DNA from 4 places in the Phytobacter cepae genome. Region 1 is predicted to be linked to each of the others. Evidence: predicted binding sites of a transcription regulator. Region 1 holds the regulator's gene; each other region holds the start of a gene.

Evidence for each region. Region 1 encodes CRP, which controls carbon source genes, mostly activating them, when cyclic AMP is high. Its sites were predicted from a motif close to ATGTGANNNNNNTCACAT; they were not measured.
Region 2: the regulator CRP is predicted to act here: its motif matches at 1,522-1,539, upstream of ACUY4Q_RS21440 (glycine dehydrogenase).
Region 3: the regulator CRP is predicted to act here: its motif matches at 1,938-1,955, upstream of ACUY4Q_RS07995 (mannitol dehydrogenase family protein).
Region 4: the regulator CRP is predicted to act here: its motif matches at 2,784-2,801, upstream of ACUY4Q_RS00185 (PTS sugar transporter subunit IIB).

The regions. Positions count from the first base shown of each region.
Region 1 is NZ_CM135107.1:459,656-464,333, forward strand. Features, by position in the region: gene ACUY4Q_RS02100 (YccS/YhfK family putative transporter) at 1-1,583, opposite strand, end outside; gene crp (cAMP-activated global transcriptional regulator CRP) at 1,633-2,265, opposite strand; gene ACUY4Q_RS02110 (OsmC family protein) at 2,573-2,977, shown strand; gene ACUY4Q_RS02115 (phosphoribulokinase) at 3,047-3,916, opposite strand; gene ACUY4Q_RS02120 (YheU family protein) at 3,958-4,176, opposite strand; gene ACUY4Q_RS02125 (hydrolase) at 4,178-4,678, opposite strand, start outside.
Region 2 is NZ_CM135107.1:4,573,955-4,578,632, reverse strand. Features, by position in the region: gene ACUY4Q_RS21450 (quinone oxidoreductase family protein) at 1-342, opposite strand, end outside; gene ACUY4Q_RS21445 (LysR substrate-binding domain-containing protein) at 455-1,354, shown strand; gene ACUY4Q_RS21440 (glycine dehydrogenase) at 1,639-1,977, shown strand; gene ACUY4Q_RS21435 (SFCGS family glycine-rich protein) at 1,988-2,350, shown strand; gene ACUY4Q_RS21430 (DUF4312 family protein) at 2,353-2,652, shown strand; gene ACUY4Q_RS21425 (DUF4311 domain-containing protein) at 2,675-3,451, shown strand; gene ACUY4Q_RS21420 (DUF4310 family protein) at 3,461-4,102, shown strand; gene ACUY4Q_RS21415 (amidohydrolase/deacetylase family metallohydrolase) at 4,221-4,678, shown strand, end outside.
Region 3 is NZ_CM135107.1:1,727,602-1,732,279, reverse strand. Features, by position in the region: gene yeiP (elongation factor P-like protein YeiP) at 1-524, shown strand, start outside; gene uxuA (mannonate dehydratase) at 651-1,841, opposite strand; gene ACUY4Q_RS07995 (mannitol dehydrogenase family protein) at 2,046-3,512, shown strand; gene ACUY4Q_RS07990 (CobW family GTP-binding protein) at 3,628-4,605, shown strand; gene ACUY4Q_RS07985 (phosphatase PAP2 family protein) at 4,648-4,678, shown strand, end outside.
Region 4 is NZ_CM135107.1:34,760-39,437, forward strand. Features, by position in the region: gene gmuD (6-phospho-beta-glucosidase GmuD) at 1-1,030, opposite strand, end outside; gene ACUY4Q_RS00180 (PTS sugar transporter subunit IIC) at 1,045-2,373, opposite strand; gene ACUY4Q_RS00185 (PTS sugar transporter subunit IIB) at 2,385-2,699, opposite strand; gene ACUY4Q_RS00190 (LacI family DNA-binding transcriptional regulator) at 2,994-3,938, shown strand; gene ACUY4Q_RS00195 (RNA 2'-phosphotransferase) at 4,036-4,578, opposite strand.

The DNA.
Region 1 (4,678 bases):
ATGGCATCCTGATAGGTTTCCAGCGCATCATGAGCATTACGGCGCAATAGACCACTTTGCCACTGCGGCCAGAGCCAGACGACGCCGCCGAAGGCAATCAGGCAGCCGATCAGCGTGTCGATAAGCCGGGCCACGATGAATTGATCGCCATTCAGCGTCAGCAGCTGGAGCGTATATACCGCCGTCAGGGTAAAGCCCACCATGGCCCAACCGTAGCTTTTGCGAATGATAAGGTAACTGACCAGCGTGACAATCAGCATAGTGGCCAGCGTGTAGCCTTCCGGCACGTGGTAGTGCAGCGTGGCGCCGGCGATAATAAGCCCCGCCATGGTCCCCGCCGCCCGGTGCAGAATGCGTACCCGCGTTGCTCCGTAGCCGTTCTGGGTGACAAACATCACCGTCATCATTATCCAGTAGGGTTTCGGCAGATGTAGCGCGCTGCCCATCAGGCTGGCAATACTCAGCATGACGCTTACCCGCGCGGCGTTTCTTAACGCAGCGGATTTAAACGAGAGATAGCTTTTGAGTGCCGGAATCAGCGGCAATCGTCGCTGCTTTTCGGCCATAAGATCGCGAATATAGAGCGGACGTTGGGTGCGCAGCACGCGGGCAATCTGGCTGAAGTGCCAGGCGCAGAACTGGCCTACCGGGTTGTCCGGATGCTGACGGGCGATTTTCTCCAGCGCGCTGATCTGCTTGTCCATATTGAAGCGCTGTGGATAGCGATGATAGAGGATGTCATCCGCAATGACCCGGAGCCGCGCCGCCACGGTTTGCGCGTTCCAGCGAATGACCTCTTCGGCATGGCTACGCTCTACCAGTTCCTGCACCTCCTGCGGCTGATGCAGGCTGACGGAGATATGCTCCTGTAGGTCCAGCGCCACCTGAAAAACCCGCCTTAATCTTTTGTAATCACTGTTCTGATTAGCCGCCAGCATATGCAGTTGCTGGTAACACTGGCTAATCATGTCCACTGCTTTTTGCTGACGTGCCAGCAGTGGGGGGAGGGCTTTTTCCGGGTCCGCATGCTGAGTCAGCAGGCTGTATTTGGCCTCGCAATAATCAGCGAGCTGACGATACAGCAGGCTTAATGACTCGCGCAGCGGCTGCTCTCGCCACAGCCAGAACCAAAAGGCGTTGAAGGCGCCATACCATAGCGTGCCAAGACTGTAGATCAGCAGCGGCTCCCAGACCGGCATATTTCCCGCAAGACTCAGCGTGAAGATGGCGGCAATCAGCGAGGCGGGAAGCAACCTGCCGTGCAGCGCACTGATTTCCGCCGTGACGCCCAGCGTCAGCGCCAGCAGGGTAAGAATGAGCGGCAGAGGAACGTTTTCGAAAAGCAGGAATTGCACCGCGAGGCTGCTGCCAGCAAAGAGCGAACCGCCAATGATCACGCGCTTGAAGAAGCGTTTATGCAGTGTGTCGAGACCAGCTATGTTGCAACAAGCGGGAACTAACGAGAAGAGCAGACCTAAATCCAGTCGACCGGCAATCAGGCCAACGGTCACAGGCAGGCATAACACCAGCGTTTGTCGCAGTGCATAGTTGATTTCGGGGTGGTAAATCAGCCTGCGCCACATGAGGCAAACAAAAACGGCGCACTGCCAGAAGCAATGCGCCGCTCAGAGATTAACGTGTTCCGTACACGACAATAGTTTTACCGTGAGCGGAGATCAGGTTCTGATCTTCCAGCATCTTCAGGATGCGGCCAACGGTTTCACGAGAACAGCCCACGATCTGACCAATTTCCTGACGGGTTATTTTAATTTGCATACCGTCCGGGTGGGTCATTGCGTCGGGTTGTTTCGCCAGATTCAGTAACGTCTGAGCAATACGGCCTGTCACATCGAGGAAGGCGAGGTTGCCGACTTTTTCCGAGGTGACCTGCAGGCGGCGTGCCATCTGCGAGGACAAGCGCATCAGAATATCCGGGTTTACCTGGATCAACTGACGGAATTTTTTGTAGGAAATTTCGGCCACTTCACAAGCGGTCTTGGCGCGTACCCAGGCACTGCGCTCCTGACCTTCTTCGAACAGACCCAGTTCACCAATAAAATCGCCCTGGTTAAGGTAAGAGAGGATCATCTCTTTCCCTTCTTCATCCTTGATGAGCACAGCCACTGAGCCTTTTACGATGTAGTACAACGTTTCCGCTTTTTCACCCTGGTGAATCAGCGTGCTCTTCGACGGGTACTTATGAATATGGCAATGAGACAAGAACCATTCGAGAGTCGGGTCTGTTTGCGGTTTGCCAAGCACCATGCGCGGTTATCCTCTGTTATAAGCTGGCTCCAGTCTCAGGATCTGCGCCCTGTGACTGGGGTTGCAATCTGTCTTCCCGATACCTGGGAAGTGCGCCGTCAGACATGTCTGCGGGCTCTAAGATGTGATGTCCTCTGCGTACATGCATTACATCAATGTATCACTGTAGCATTCAGACTGTTTTAGCATAGGTTTTGCCGCCTGTCTCCTGGTGTCTCGCTTCAGCTTGACGCAGGTCGCCTTCCATTGCGAGTTTTCTTATGTGCGCGTAATCTGTAGAGAAAGTGACATTGCCGGAGTGAATAAAATGCATGCTCGTGTGAAATGGGTCGAAGGTTTAACGTTCCTTGGTGAATCTGCCTCCGGGCACCAGATTCTGATGGACGGTAATTCGGGCGATAAAGCGCCAAGCCCGATGGAAATGGTGCTGATGGCCGCAGGCGGGTGCAGCGCGATTGATGTTGTCTCTATATTGCAGAAAGGCCGTCATGACGTGACGGATTGCGAAGTAAAGCTCACTTCTGAGCGCCGGGAAGAGGCGCCGCGCCTGTTCACCCACATCAATCTGCACTTTATCGTGACGGGTAAGGCACTGAAGGAGGCGGCCGTATCCCGTGCGGTGGATCTCTCTGCCGAGAAGTATTGCTCAGTCGCGTTGATGCTGGAGAAAGCGGCGAATATCACGCATTCGTTTGAAGTGATCGAAGGCTGACGGGTTTAGGGCATTGTGCGGTCTGATGCCCTCACCCTGACCCTCTCCCACGGGGAGAGGGGACTGATATCACTCAATCTTCTTGCCTTCCATCAACCGTTCAACCAGCGGTGTCATGATGAGCTCCATCGCCAGCCCCATTTTGCCTCCCGGCACCACGATTGTATTCATGTGAGAAATAAAAGAACCCTGCAGCATTGCCAGTAGCCAGGGGTAATCAATCCCTTCAAGATTACGGAAATGAATGACGACAAAGCTTTCATCCAGCGATGGAATGACTTTGGCGGCAAAGGGGTTCGATGTATCCACGGTGGGAACGCGCTGAAAGTTGATGTGCGTGCGGGAAAACTGCGGCGTAATGAAGTTGATGTAATCCTCCATTGAACGTACCACGGAGTCCATCACCGCTTCACGGGAATGACCGCGTTCGCCGGTGTCGCGAACCAGCTTCTGCATCCACTCCAGATTCACAATCGGTACCACGCCGACCAGCAGGTCCACATGGCGCGCCACATCATGCTGCGGCGTCACCACCCCGCCGTGCAGGCCTTCGTAAAACAGCACATCCGTCGGTTCCGGCAGCGGTTGCCAGGGGGTAAAGGTTCCTGGCACCTGATTCCATGGCACCGCTTCGTCGTAGGTATGAAGATATTTTCTCGCCTGGCCGGTGCCGGTATGGCCATAATCGACAAACGTCTGCTCCAGCAGGCTGAAGTCGTTAGCCTCCGGGCCAAAGTAGCTGATGTGGCGACCTGAATCGCGCGCCTTGCGGATAGCCATGTCCATTTCAGGGCGTGTATACCGGTGAAAGCTGTCGCCTTCCACTTCAGCGGCGTGCAAATTCAATTGGGCGAAAATTTTACGAAAGGCAAGGCTGGTGGTGGTGGTTCCCGCACCGCTGGAGCCTGTTACAGCAATAACCGGATGTTTAGCAGACATAGCGACTCCAGACGTTTGCGATGTTTTCGCTTTACGCGTTGTTAATCATGAAATTGAGCACGCGGCATAATGTTGACGCTTTCGTGTAATTCAGACCATACCAGTACGGCTTCGCCGCTTTTGAGTTGGCGTTTAACATCAGCGACTTTTTGTGCAAATGCGCGCTCATGTTCACCATAATCAGTGCCTTCGCGCAAGACAAAGCTTTCAATAAGGTTGTCCAGCGTCTCAGGATCCAGGTCTTGCCAGGGAATAATCATCTTAGTCTTCCAGCCAGGTTGTCAGCCAGTCGGGGATACGTTTCTCAAGCCACATTTGCGGGCGCAGGAGCGTCCCACCCACAAAGCCAACGTGCCCGCCATGTTCAGTCAGTTGGTACTCTACGCATGCGGGGAGCGTCGCAGAGTCGGGAATAACGTGATGGTCCATGAAAGGATCGTCTTTCGCATGAATAATCAGCGTTGGACAGGCAATTTTATTCAATAACGGCATCGCGCTGCACTGACGATAGTAGTCGATGGCATCGGTAAAGCCATGAATGCGTGCGGTGATCAAATCGTCGAATTCACGCAGACGGCGCACGCGTTTTAGCTGCAACAGGTCGATCGGTAACGTGCCTGGGTACGCTTTCAGTTTTCTTGAGGCGTTGCCTTTCAGCAAATTCAGCAAGTAGTGCTGATAAATCCGGGAAAAGCCTTTTTCGATATGCGCGCTGCAAGCTTCCAGCACAAAGGGGGCGGAGACAATCACGGCGGCATCCAG
Region 2 (4,678 bases), 1.0 Mb from region 1:
CTCAGTAATGCCCTCCGGCAGGCGAATAGCATGCGTTTGCGGAACGAGGATGTGGCTGGCATGCGCTAACGGTACATCGGTAAAGCCGATGCGATCCCCCGGTTGCCAGCCGCTCACGCCTGCGCCAACGTTTACCACCCGCCCGGCACCTTCATACCCCGCGGTCCAGGGGGCTTTTCCTGCCAGGGGGTAACGCCCCTGCCTGCGATAAACATCAGCAAAGTTCAGCCCGGCAGCCGCGACATCTACCAGCATCTCGCCCTCCCCAGGCGAGGGCGTGGCGGTTTCGCGCAGGTAGAGCACCTCGGCAGAACCAAAATCCTCAAAAACCAAAGATTGCATAATAAAATGACCTGATAACCAAGAATAAACTCATTATTCTCGCCGCGAAGGTGCGGATAAAGCGCACTTTGGTATCATGATTTGATAGCCATAATTTAGAATGGAAGGTGGCATGGACTACATTAAATGCGTGGAATCCTTTGTACGTACGGTGACAACGGGTAGCTTTACGGCGGCGGCAGAAGTGCTGGGCATCACGCCGGCGATGGTCGGTAAACATGTTCGCGAGCTGGAAATACGCACCGGCTGCCAGCTCATTCACCGCACCACACGTCGACAGGGCCTTACGGAGGCGGGCCAGCGTTTCTATCAGTACGCCCTGCAAATCCTGGCGGCCGTTCGCGAGGCGGACGGGCTGGCTAACCACCTCAACGACAGTGTGACGGGGAGGCTGCGCATCAGCGCGCCCGTGACTTACGGGCATCATGTCCTGACCCCCATTCTCTCCCGTTTTTTGCAACAGCACCCCGGCGTGGATGCCGAAATGGTGTTGAGCGACCGCAAAGTGGACCTGATTGAAGAGCGCTTTCAACTGGCGGTCAGGATTGGCAGCATCAACGATGACGGGATGATTGCGCTGCCGCTCCCACCCTACCGCATGCTGCTTGCGGCCTCGCCGGCGTACCTGCAACGCCATGGCTCGCCGTCCACGCCTGATGAATTAAAACAGCACCACTGTATCAGCTTCAGCCAGTGGCGGTCGGATCACCGCTGGCATCTGCAAGGGCCAGAGGGCCAGCATGAGGTGCCAGTCACCCCCCGGCTGATGGTTGATTCCGGTGAGGCTATCCGTCAGGCGGCGCTCTCCGGGCTGGGGATTGTGCTGCACTCGACGTTGACGCTACAGCGTGACATTGACGAGGGGCGACTATGCCGTGTGTTAGCGGAATATGCGCCGCCTGAACGGCCCATGCATCTGCTGCGCTTACCGGTCAGGCCGCCGCTGCCTGCGGTATCGTCTTTTATCGACTTCTTTCTTAACGCTCTGCGCCAGGAATCCGGTGCGCGTTAGATAACCTCGATCGGCTGGGTACGATTTATCACATAAGAAACCCTTATCACTTCACACTTTTCTCCTTCGACGCTCACTTTTTTTATGCTTACGACCGGGCTCATTTCCGCATCTTTTGGGCAAAGATGTGACCGTCGTAGAGTCAAAAATCCTCAGGTCACCCATTTATGTGGTGCAGATCACTAAAGCCTCTCGCCTTTCCACTTCGAAGTGGAAAACTCCTCGCTACAAACTCTTAACCTGCAACGTTAGTTTTATTCCAGGCCATCAACGGGGTAAGACGAGTGAATAACGGAGCGGTAATGAACGACGCTGGAGACTGGGCTGAGCAAACGGCAACCCTGGCCGAACGCATGCTGACGCAGGTATATGCCCTGCTTGGTCATCACGGCATCGTGCCTAACGCGGTGCAGCAGCAAATGCTGACCTCTCACGTTCGCGCCATGGCACACCGGTCCGTTACCGGCGAGCCGTTGCCGGACGTAGATGCCAGCCTGTTTGATGAAATTTCGCCGGAATCCATGAACCTCGCGCGTGACGTGGTGGCGGAGTTCGGCAACCTCCCGGAAGAAGAAGCCTGGCTGCTGTCGGTGCACTTCGAAGTGGCAAAAGAGAACCTGTAAGGAGCGAAAAATGGAACAGATTACCGTCGTGATTGGCGACCGCCTGGGTAAAGGCCAGAAAGTGGCAGCAGGGGTCGAAAAAGCGGGCGGCCGTGCCGTCGTCGTGCCGGGCGTGGCTGCCGACATGAAGCTCGGCGACATGATGAAAGCGGAAAATGCCACCTTCGGCATCTCTTTCTGCGGCAGCGGTGGCGCGGGTGCCATCACCGCGCAGACCAAATATGGCTACAAAGCCAAATACGGCATGCGTTCGGTCGACGAGGGTGTGACCGCCATTAACGAAGGCTGCAATGTGCTGGGCTTCGGTTTTATGGACAAAGAAGAGTTAGGCGAGCGTCTGGTGCAGGCGTGGCAGAAAAAATACGGCGCATAACCATGAAAGAACAGTTCACCACCACGGTCAGGGTTAACGGCAAAGGCGACAGCAAAGCGCGCGCCTTCTCCGATGCGCTGAACCACGTTCAGGCCGCGGTGATGAAAGCGTCGCCGCATATTTTACTGCGTATTGAGCCACAGGATGTGCAGGTTGTTCATGCGCAGGAAACGGCACGGAAAGAGGCATTTTTGTTCCTCTTTCTGCGTCGGGAAAGACGTGCGTACAGCGTGGAGCTGGACGTCACCGTCAACGTGACCGCCATCAATCTCGACAAGGTGGATTTCGTTACGCAACGCTGACTTTTACTGAAAGGGCAGACTGATGTTCTTAATCATACTAATAAAATCGCTCATCATCGGCGGCCTCGTGGGCGTCGGCGTGGGCGCTGGGGCTGCACGCATGTTTCATGCGCCAACCACGCAAGGGATGGGCGCATTTCGTACTCTCGGCGAGTTGAACTCCTGCGAAGGGGATCCGGCTTCGCACTTCTCCTTTGGTTTAGGCTTCTTCTTTAACGCCTGGGCTTCGTCCGTGGCGGCAGGATCTTTCACCCAGGACGTTGATCATCGCATCATCCCTAACTGGGGCGCGGCGGCCCTGATGGTGAAAAACCGCAACGTCGGTGAAACCCTTCACGATCCGAAAAAGATGGCCATCGCCTGCGGCCTGATCGGCATGATCGTGGTGACCTTCCTCAACCTGACAGCCTCCTCCGTGCCGGCGGCATTGCAGGTCACGGCGGTCAAAGTGCTGGTGCCCGCGGCCAACCTGCTGGTGAACACCGTGATGCCGGTTATCTTCTGGCTCGCGGCAATTGATGCAGGGAAGAAATCCGGCTTCTGGGCCACCGTGTTTGGCGGCGCGGCGCAGCTCATCATGGGCAATGCCGTACCGGGCCTGGTGCTGGGCATCCTGATTGGTAAAGGGGTAGAAGAGAGCGGCTGGAACCGTGTCACCAAAGTGATGATGAGTGCCATTGTGGCCCTGTTTGTGCTGAGCGCCTTCTTCCGTGGCTTCGATCTGAAGATGATCGAGTCCTTCCACCTGAGCGCGCCGAACTGGCTGGAGCTCATTCATAACTCGCTCAGCGGCAAGTAAGGAATGACGATGGAACAGAATAAAGGTTTTTGGTATGCCGACTGGTCATTTCCGATCTTTGTTGGCCTGCTCTCTTCCGGCGTGTTCGCCGGGACGCACATGTACTACCTCTATGGCATCGGGGCGTTTAACGAAGTGGCCTTTGTGGCGATGCTGAAAGCGGGCATTGATACCGGCGCCTACGGCGCGGTGGCGGCCTTTGGCGCGAGTTTCCTGTTTGCCCGCATCATCGAAGGATCACTGGTGGGGATCCTGGATATTGGCGGCGCGATCCAGACTGGCGTGGGCTTAGGGGTTCCGGCCCTGCTGCTGGGCGCAGGGATTATGTTCCCGGTGACCAACTTCATGGCATCGCTGGCGACCGGCCTGGTGATTGGTCTGGCGATTGGCTACATCATCATCCTGGCGCGTAAGTTCACCATCAACCAGAGCGATTCCACCTACGGGGCGGACGTGATGATGGGGGCGGGTAATGCGTCTGGTCGCTTCCTGGGGCCGTTAATTATCCTCAGCGCGATGACCGCATCGATTCCCATCGGCGTCGGCTCTCTGATTGGCGCACTGCTGTTCTACCTCTGGCAGAAGCCGATTACCGGTGGTGCGATCCTCGGTGCCATGCTGCTGGGCTCAATCTTCCCGATTGCACTTTGATCTGACCGGGCGTGAAAGTGGTAGGCCGGATAAGGCGTAGCCACCCTCCGGCAATAAGGCCTGATGGCGCTGCGCTTATCAGGCCTGGACGAGCGCCCCATTTCAACAGGAAAGACCTATGTTTGATTTACTCCTGCGCCGTGCGCGCCTCGTGGATGACACGGTGACGGACATCGGCATTAAAGAGGGCAAAATCGCGGCACTCGGCGACATTGATTCGTCAGCAAGTAAAACCGTTGATTTAGGCGGCGATCACTACGTCAGCGCAGGCTGGATTGACGCCCACGTCCACTGCTACCCAAACTCACCTATTTATAACGACCAGCCGGACAGCGTCGGCATCGCCACGGGCGTGACCACCGTTGTTGACGCAGGCAGTACCGGTGCTGACGATGTTGATGATTTCTACGCTCTCACGCGGGGCGCTGCCACGGAGGTCTATGCGCTGCTGAATATCTCCCGCGTCGGGCTGATTGCGCAAAACGAGCTGGCGAATATGGCGAACATTGACGCCAGTGCCGTGCGTGAGGCGGTGAAGCGGTACCCGAATTTCATTGTCGGCCTGAAGGCGCGGAT
Region 3 (4,678 bases), 1.3 Mb from region 1:
GCAAACTGCTGATTGTAAAAGATATTGATATTCAGGCACCGAGCGCCCGTGGTGCTGCGACGCTGTACAAAATGCGTTTTGCCGATGTCCGCACCGGGCTGAAAGTGGAAGAGCGTTTTAAAGGCGATGATATTGTTGATACCGTGACCCTGACCCGTCGTTATGTCGATTTCTCCTACATCGATGGCAACGAATACGTGTTCATGGACAAAGAAGATTACACCCCGTACATCTTCACCAAAGATCAAATTGAAGAAGAGCTGCAGTTTATTCCGGAAGGCGGCATGCCGGACATGCAGGTTCTGACCTGGGACGGCCAGCTGCTGGCGCTGGAGTTGCCGCAGACGGTTGACCTGGAAATCGTTGAAACGGCACCGGGCATCAAAGGCGCTTCAGCCAGTGCGCGTAACAAACCTGCGACCCTGACCACCGGCCTGGTGGTACAGGTGCCGGAGTACTTGTCCGCTGGTGAAAAGATTCGCATCCATATCGAAGAAAAACGGTATATGGGTCGCGCTGACTGATCGTGCACTGTTTGTGCCGGGAGGCGGCTTCGCCTTACCCGGCCTACAGAAACACACATAAAAAAACCGGCTCATTGGCCGGTTTTTTTGTAGGCCCGGTAAGCGCAGCGCCACCAGGCAAGGTCATTACAGAAGTTCAGGATATTTGGTCATCTTCAGCGCCAGCTCCACGCCGCGCACTTCCGCCATCCCTTTCAGTCGCCCAATGGCCGAATAACCCGGGTTGGTTTTCTTGTGCAGGTCGTCCAGCATCTGATGACCATGATCGGGACGGAACGGAATTGGCCGCAGGTCGCCGGCTTTTTTACGACGTTGCTCTTCACGCAGGATTGCATCAACCACCGCGACCATGTTGACGTCACCGCCAAGGTGCGCAGCCTCGTGGAAGGTCTTCGGATTCGCTTCACGGCAGGTGGAACGTAAGTGCGTAAAGTGGATGCGGTCGCCAAAGGTATTGACCATCAACACCAGGTCATTATCGGCGCGAACACCATAAGAGCCGGTACACATCGTGAAACCGTTATTGATGCTGTCTACCGCCTCTTTCAGCCACTGCATATCTTCCAGCGTGGAGACAATGCGCGGCAGGCCCAGAATCGGACGCGGCGGATCGTCAGGATGAACCGCGAGACGCAAGCCGCAGGCTTCTGCAACCGGAACAATGGCACGCAGGAAATAAGCCATGTTTTCACGCAGCTGCGCTTTATCAATGCCATCGTACTCCGCAAGGCGTGCGTGGAATTGCTCCAGGGTGTAGCCCTCTTCCGCACCCGGCAAACCAGCAATGATATTGCGCGTCAGCTTGTCGATTTCTGCGGCACTCATTGCTTCAAAATAAGCCTGCGCCTGCTGTTGCTCTTCTTCGCTGTAATCCGCTTGCGCGCCTTCGCGCTTCAGGATGTACATTTCAAAGGCGGCAAAAGCAATCTGATCGAAACGCAGCGCTTTCGACCCGTCCGGTAGCTGATATTCGAGATCGGTACGGGTCCAGTCCAGAATAGGCATGAAGTTGTAGCAAACGGTGTCGATGCCACATTCAGCCAGGTTACGAATGCTTTGCTGATAGTTCGCAATCCAGGTGTCATATTGACCCGAATGGGTTTTGATCTCTTCATGGACAGGGATACTTTCTACTACCGACCAGACCAGCCCTTTTTCGGCCAACAGCGCCTGGCGTTTTTTAATCTCCTCGACCGGCCAGACCTGACCGTTGGGAATGTGATGAAGGGCGGTGACAACGCCGGTTGCGCCCGCCTGCCGTACATCATCTAAAGACACCGGATCGTTCGGTCCGTACCAACGCCAGGTTTGTTCCATCGCCTCACCCTCAAAAGTTGTTATACCAATACAGAAACACTGATGACGACTACCATACATGTTTCCGTTACCGGGTCCAACCCCGCGCCCAGCAATGATTGATCCAGCTCACATTCCCCGGATATTTAAGGCACACCAATTTAATTTGCTGTCATATAACTTTACACTGCATATTGTTAATAATTGGTTAATCAGGTGTCATTTATGCAGACCATTGCCTCCGCTACGCTCCCCGATTCGGTAAAGCGTCCCCAGTACGATCGTCGGTCCTTACGTTCTCGTATTGTTCATTTCGGTTTTGGCGCTTTTCATCGCGCCCATCAGGCGCTGTTGACCGACAGAGTACTGAACGCCCAGGGCGGAGACTGGGGTATTTGCGAAATCAGCCTGTTTAGCGGCGACCAGCTGATGACACAATTGCGCGAGCAGGATCATCTTTACACCGTGCTGGAAAAAGGGGCTGCCGGTAATGAGGCCATAATTATTGGTGTGGTAAATGAATGCCTGAATGCGAAGCTGGATTCTCTGGCGGCTATCATTGAAAAGTTCTGCGAACCGCAGGTGGCGATTGTGTCGCTGACGATTACCGAAAAAGGCTATTGCATCGATCCGGCCACCGGCAAACTGGATCTGCTTCAGCCACGTATCGCCCATGACCTGGAGAATCCTGCCGAGCCCCATTCCGCACCAGGGATTCTGGTTGAAGCCTTATCGCGCCGTCGCGATCGTGGGCTGCCGCCCTTCACCGTCCTCTCCTGCGATAACATTCCGGACAATGGTCATGTGGTAAAACATGCGGTACTCGGTATGGCGCAAACACGATCCGCAGAGCTGGCCGACTGGATTAATCAGCAGGTGAGCTTCCCTTCCACGATGGTGGACCGCATTGTTCCTGCCGCCACTGACGAATCGCTGGCTGAAATAACATCGGTGCTGGGCGTTGCCGATCCGGTGGCCATTAGCTGCGAACCTTATATCCAGTGGGTTATAGAAGATGATTTTGTTGCCGGACGCCCGGAATGGGAAATCGCTGGCGTTCAGCTGGTGGAGGATGTGCGCCCGTGGGAAGAGATGAAATTGCGTATGCTGAATGGCAGCCACTCTTTCCTTGCCTACCTGGGTTATCTGGCAGGCTTCGCCCATATTGCGGATTGTATGCAGAATGATGATTATCGTGCGGCGGCACGCCAGCTGATGCTGGGTGAACAGGCAGCGACACTAAGCATCAGCGGCGTTGATCTTGAGGCCTATGCCGAGAGCCTGCTCGAAAGGTTTGCCAATCCGGCACTGAAACACCGCACCTGGCAAATTGCGATGGATGGCAGCCAAAAACTTCCCCAGCGCATGCTGGAAAGTATTCGTATTCATCTTCAGCGCGGCAGCGACTGGTCATTGCTGGCGCTCGGCGTGGCGGGCTGGATGCGTTATGTCAGCGGCACTGATGATGCCGGGAACACCATTGATGTGCGCGACCCGCTGGCGGATAAAATCCGTGCCATCGTCGACACCAGTAGCGAACAGGAGCGCGTAGTCGCCTTATTGACCCTGAGCGAAATCTTCGGTTCAGACCTTCCTGCCGAGCCAGCGTTTGTAAACGCTGTCCAGTCAGCCTGGGAACAACTGGTGCAAAAAGGTGCGCGAGCTGCGGTACACAATCTGCTTACGCGTTAACTTTTTTTGCCCTTAAAGGGAGTGGAGGGACCTTTCTCTACTCCCTCCCTTCTCTTTTCTGCACTTTTTCGCCAGGATTACTGCATAAACGATTGTGCGTAATCATGGAGTGCATGTGACCAGGACCAACCTTATTACCGGCTTTCTTGGTAGCGGTAAAACCACCTCTATTCTGCATTTGCTGGCAAATAAACCCGAGCATGAAAAATGGGCCGTACTGGTCAATGAATTTGGCGAAGTCGGTATCGACGGGGCGCTGTTGTCTGACAGCGGTGCGTTGCTCAAAGAGATCCCCGGTGGATGCATGTGCTGCGTGAATGGATTGCCGATGCAGGTAGGGCTCAATACGCTCCTGCGTCAGGGTAAACCAGACCGCTTGCTGATAGAACCGACCGGGCTCGGCCATCCGAAACAGATCCTCGATATGCTTACCGCCCCGGTTTATGAACCCTGGATCGATCTGCGGGCAACATTATGTCTGCTTGACCCCCGTCAGCTGTTGGATGAAAAAGCCCTCAATAACGAGAATTTTCGCGATCAGTTAGCCGCCGCCGACATTATCGTGGCCAATAAACAGGATCGCGCCGTTGAGGAGAGCATTGAGGCTTTTGAGCAGTGGTGGCAATTGTATGGCGGTGACCGCCAGCGCATCGACGCCCGCCAGGGTAATATTCCGGTTGAACTTCTGGACGCGCCGCGCCGCAACAGGCGACCGCTGCCCGAAAGTGCTGCGCATCATCATTCTGCAAGCGAAAGAAAGGGGCTGGCTGCATTAAGCCTGCCGGAGCACCAGCGCTGGCGTCGCAGTCTCAATAGCGGTCAGGGCCATCAGGCGTGCGGCTGGATTTTTGATGCGGAAACCCGCTTTGACACCATCGGCCTGATGGAGTGGGCGCGGTTGGCACCGGTTGATCGTGTTAAAGGGGTGATGCGTATTCCCGAAGGATTAGTGCGCCTTAATCGTCAGGGGCAGGATTTTCATATCGAAACGCAAAATGTTGCGCCACCGGATAGTCGAATCGAGCTTATTACTGCGTCTGACGCCGACTGGAATGCACTTCAGTCCAGTCTGTTGAAGCTTCGTTTAGATTAAGGGGTCTACTGTTTTGCCCCTGTTTGTTAAGAATGGCTAATGATGAAAACTCGCATACCGCAAATATTACTCC
Region 4 (4,678 bases), 420 kb from region 1:
TACCGGGTTCATAAATCTCCCAGCCGCGATAGGGGTTCATTTTGCGTCCCGGCATCTCGTAATAATCAAACAACCATTCGGGCATAAACGGGGAATCCGGGTTAACCGCATTTTCCCGACACTTCACGCGGCGCGGCTGATAGTAGTTAATCCCTAACAGATCGATTTTGCCTTCTGCAATTAGCGCCACATCCTGCGGCTGGCAGGCGGGAAGCTGGCCGTACTCCTTAAGCAGCGCCACCAGGTCCGCGGGATACTCGCCACGCAATACCGGATCGAGAAAACTGCGGTTAAACAGCAGATCGGCATGATGTGATGCCTTCACGTCCGCCGGATGCTGCGATCGCGGATAGGAGGGCGTCAGGTTCAGTACGATGCCAATTTCTCCGGCATGGTGCCCGGTACGGAACGCTCGCACGGCGCTGGCATGTGCCAGAACGGTGTTGTACGCGACGGTGGCCGCACGTTTGAAGTCCACCACGTTCGGGTAATGGAAATCATACAGATAGCCGCCTTCAACCGGCACAATCGGCTCGTTAAAGGTAAACCAGTGATTAACCCGATCACCGAAAAGCTCAAAACAGATCTGGGCGTAACGGCTGAAAGCCTCGACCACTTCGCGGCTCTCCCAGCCCCCTTTCTCCTGCATCACCATCGGCATATCGAAGTGGAACAGGGTGATGAATGGCGTAATGTTCTGCGCCAACAGTTCGTCGATAACGTCGTTATAAAACGCCACCGCCTGCGGATTCACCTCGCCCGTACCGTCCGGGATCAGGCGCGCCCAGCTCAACGAAGTCCGAAAACTGTTATGGTTGAGTTGCTTTAACAGCGCGATATCCTGACGCCAGTGCTGGTAAAACGTCGACGTATCCTGTGGCCCAATCTGGCCGTGGAAGCGCCAGGGCTGGCTGGCATACCAGGCATCCCAGGTGGTTGCGCTTTTTCCCGCTTGTGTACTTTCCCCTTCGGTCTGGAGTGCGGAACAGGCGCTGCCCCACCAGAAGTGTTCAGGAAATGCGTATTTCATGGTTCTCTCCTTGTTCAGTTACTGCCGACGGTTTCCGCCATCGGTGCGCTACTCTGCGCTTTTTGTTCTTCGGTTTTCATCAATGAGCGCTCATAAGCGCGCAGGAACGGCAGGTACATCAGGGCGGACATCACCATACAGATGAGGCACATCACTACCGGACTCAGCGCCCAGTTGGCAGCCCAGGAAGCACCGATAGGCGCAGGCGTGGTCCACGGCGTCAGCGAAACCACCTGTGCCAGCCAGCCCATGCGGGTCGCACCGTAAGCCAGTACGGCGTTCACCAGCGGGACGCAGACGAATGGCAGGAACAGCATTGGGTTCATGATGATCGGCGCGCCAAACAGAATCGGTTCGTTGATATTAAAGAAGCTCGGCACCACGCCCATTTTTCCGATGGTACGCAGATGCAGTACGCGGCTACGCAGCAGCAGGAAGGCCAGCGGCAGCGTCGAGCCTACGCCGCCAATCAGCAGGTAGTGATCCCAGAAACCTTGCAGATAGACGTGGGGCAGTGCTGCGCCAGCCGCCAGTGCTGCCTGGTTTGCAGAGAGGTTTGCCATCCAGAACGGGTTCATGATGCCGGTAACAATCAGCGAGCCGTGAATACCGGCAAACCAGAAGATTTGGCACAACAGAACAGACAGCAGAATCGCAGGCAGGGAGTCAGACGCCGAGACCAGCGGTTCCAGCAGGTGCATGATCGCCTGCGGCAGAATCATGCCAGTTTGTGCTTCAATAAACAGGTTAAGCGGGTGCAGCGTACCGATAATCACCAGTACCGGGATCAGGATTTCGAATGAACGTGCCACGCCGGTCGGGACTTCTTTCGGCAGCTTAATGGTCACGTTGTGCTGCTTGAGCCAGGCATAGACGCGGGCAGAGTAAATTGCCGTCAGCAGTGCGGTAAAGATGCCCTGGCCGGAGAGATACTGTGTGGAGATCTGCCCTTCATGGTAGGGTGCCGCAACCAGCAGGAAGGCCATAAATGCCAGTAAGCCGGTCATCACCGGATCCAGATTGAACTGGCGACCCAGGCTGGCGCCAATGCCCACCGAGATAAAGAACGTCATCACGCCCATGCTGAGGTTAAAAGGCAACATCAGTTGTTCACGGTACTGCGTGGAAAAATCCAGCCACCCACGCGCAAAACCGTTGGTGGTTTCCGGTGAGAACGGCGGGAAGATAAAGACCAGCATAAACGAGCCGATGATCATGAACGGCAGGGCGGCCGTGAAGCCATCGCGAATGGCGATAACGTACTTCTGCTGTCCGAGTTTGCCCGCCAGCGGGGTAATGGACTGCTCAATAACGCCAATCATTGACTGATATAACGAACTCATGGGTTCACCTTTTAGTGCGCCGCTTCGATCAGCGACAGGGCATAGTCCAGTACTTTATCGCCACGCTGCATCCCGTAGTCCATCGGATTGATGGGTTGCACTGGGATGCCGGCGGCAGCGGCCTTTTCTGACAGCGTGTTTAACATATATTTGACCTGCGGTCCGAGAAGCACGACCTGATATCGTGGAAATTGCGTATCAAACTCGGCAACGCCAAAGGCGTCGATCTCGACCGGTAAATTCCGCTCCTTCGCCTCATCCAACATTTTCCGCACCAGCAAGCTGGTGGACATCCCTGCGGAGCAACACAACATAATCCTGAACATCGTTACCATCCTCGAATGTAAAAAGTTATTGCGGAGACGATTGGATAACATATGGAAACCGGTTTCCATTTGATCGCAAGAGAAGTGTGATAGTCATCAAAATCTCGATGATATAAGGTCTTTTTTCTGGATTCAGGTCACGGAATTTAACGCTTTTTTGATAGCAAGTGAGTCCAAACGGAAAATCGGTTTCCATGAAAAAAAGAAAAGGATATACTTCGGATGGTTATATTATGAACCGTTGTGGTACTTGGTTTTTGCAGGCGCAATGAAGTCGTCTGTCAGGGGAGAAAGATGTCTACAATCAACGACGTATCGCGTTTAGCTGGGGTGTCCAAAGCCACAGTCTCACGGGTGTTGAGTGGTTCGCGCGGGGTCAAGGAAGCCAGTCGCCTCGCCGTATTAAAAGCCGTTGATGAGCTGAATTACCGGCCTAATGTTATCGCCCAGTCCTTACTGAGTCAGTCGACAGGGTGCATTGGCGTTATCTGCGCCCAGGAAAATATCAACCAGACAACGGGCTATCTCTACGCGCTGGAAAAACACCTCAGCCAGAGTCAAAAGCACCTGCTGCTGCGCTTTGCGAATACCAAAGCGGGTGTGATGAACGCGCTGGATGAACTGACCTGCGGCCTGTGCGACGACATCCTGATTATCGGTGCGCGTTTTCCGCTCGATATCAGCGACGACAATGTCATTCTGGTGGACTGTGCAGAATCGGATACGCCCAACAGTATTCAGTTTGATCACGCTTTTGCTGCCGAAACCGCGTGCAACTTCCTGATAAGCCAGGGCAGAAGACAAATCGCACTGATTCACCCGGATGCTCGCGGTTCTGCCGATCAGGTGCTGCTCGGTTATAAACACGCGCTGGAAAACAATTTCCTGCCGTTTAATCGCAATCTGATTTTCATGGACGATACCTCATCGTCCGTGGCGCTGCAGGTGCTGCTCAATAATGCCACCACCCTGAATTTCAATGCCTTGCTGGTGGCTGACGAACAGGAAGCCCAGCGGGTCATTCCGCAATTGCAGGCGTTCAATAAATCCGTGCCGGGGGACATCATGGTCTTCAGCCTCGCCGGTTCGTTGCATTTGCCGGGCATACCGAAAATACCGGCCATTGAGTACTCAATGGATGCCATGGCGGCGCGCATTGTGGCGTGGCTCAATGAAAAAACCAAAAGCGTGCTGGGTTCCTGCGTGGTACGCGGGGATTTAATTATTCCTGAGCGCTAACTCTGAAAAAAGCCTCCGCCTGGAGGCTTTTGTTTTCCGAATGCCGGCGCAAGCGCCTGTAGGCCTGGTAAGCGAAGCGCCAGCAGGCGTTCCAGCATCACTGACCAATAAATTCCACTGCAACCTGCCGGACCAGCCACACGCCATTATCTGCCTGAAAGAACTGATGCCCCTGCTCAAACATCGCGAGTGCATTAATTTCCAGGACAACCGGCGTACCGTAACGCTGCCCCACCTGAATCGCCACCTCCCGATCGGCAGAGAGATGCACATATTGTCGCGACTGCGGGGTCAGACCTTCGGCAAGAATCGAAGCAAGAAAACGACTGGCAGTGCCGTGGTACAAGGTGTCCGGCGGTCTTTTTTCGCTGAACGTTATATCGACTTTAGCCGTCGAGTGTCCCTGCACCGCGCGAATGCGCAGCCCGTCAGCGGAGAGCGCGAAGCGTTTTTTATCACTGCTTGCCACGACGGCTTCAATGAGGGGCTTATCCAACTGCTGCCCCTGGCTGGTCGCTCCCGCGATCAGCGTATCAATGCTCGCCCAGCCTTCGCTGTCCAGCTCAAGGCCAATCGCTTCTGGTTGATGACGGAGAACGTAGCTGAGAAATTTACTGACATCATTATGTTCTTTTTTCATCATGGCCATCCTTAGACTCACTTTTCAGTGAGGATACCACCTAAAAATTTTTTGCAAATATGCCCTAAATAATTAGAAGAATTGCGACGAGAATTTCAAA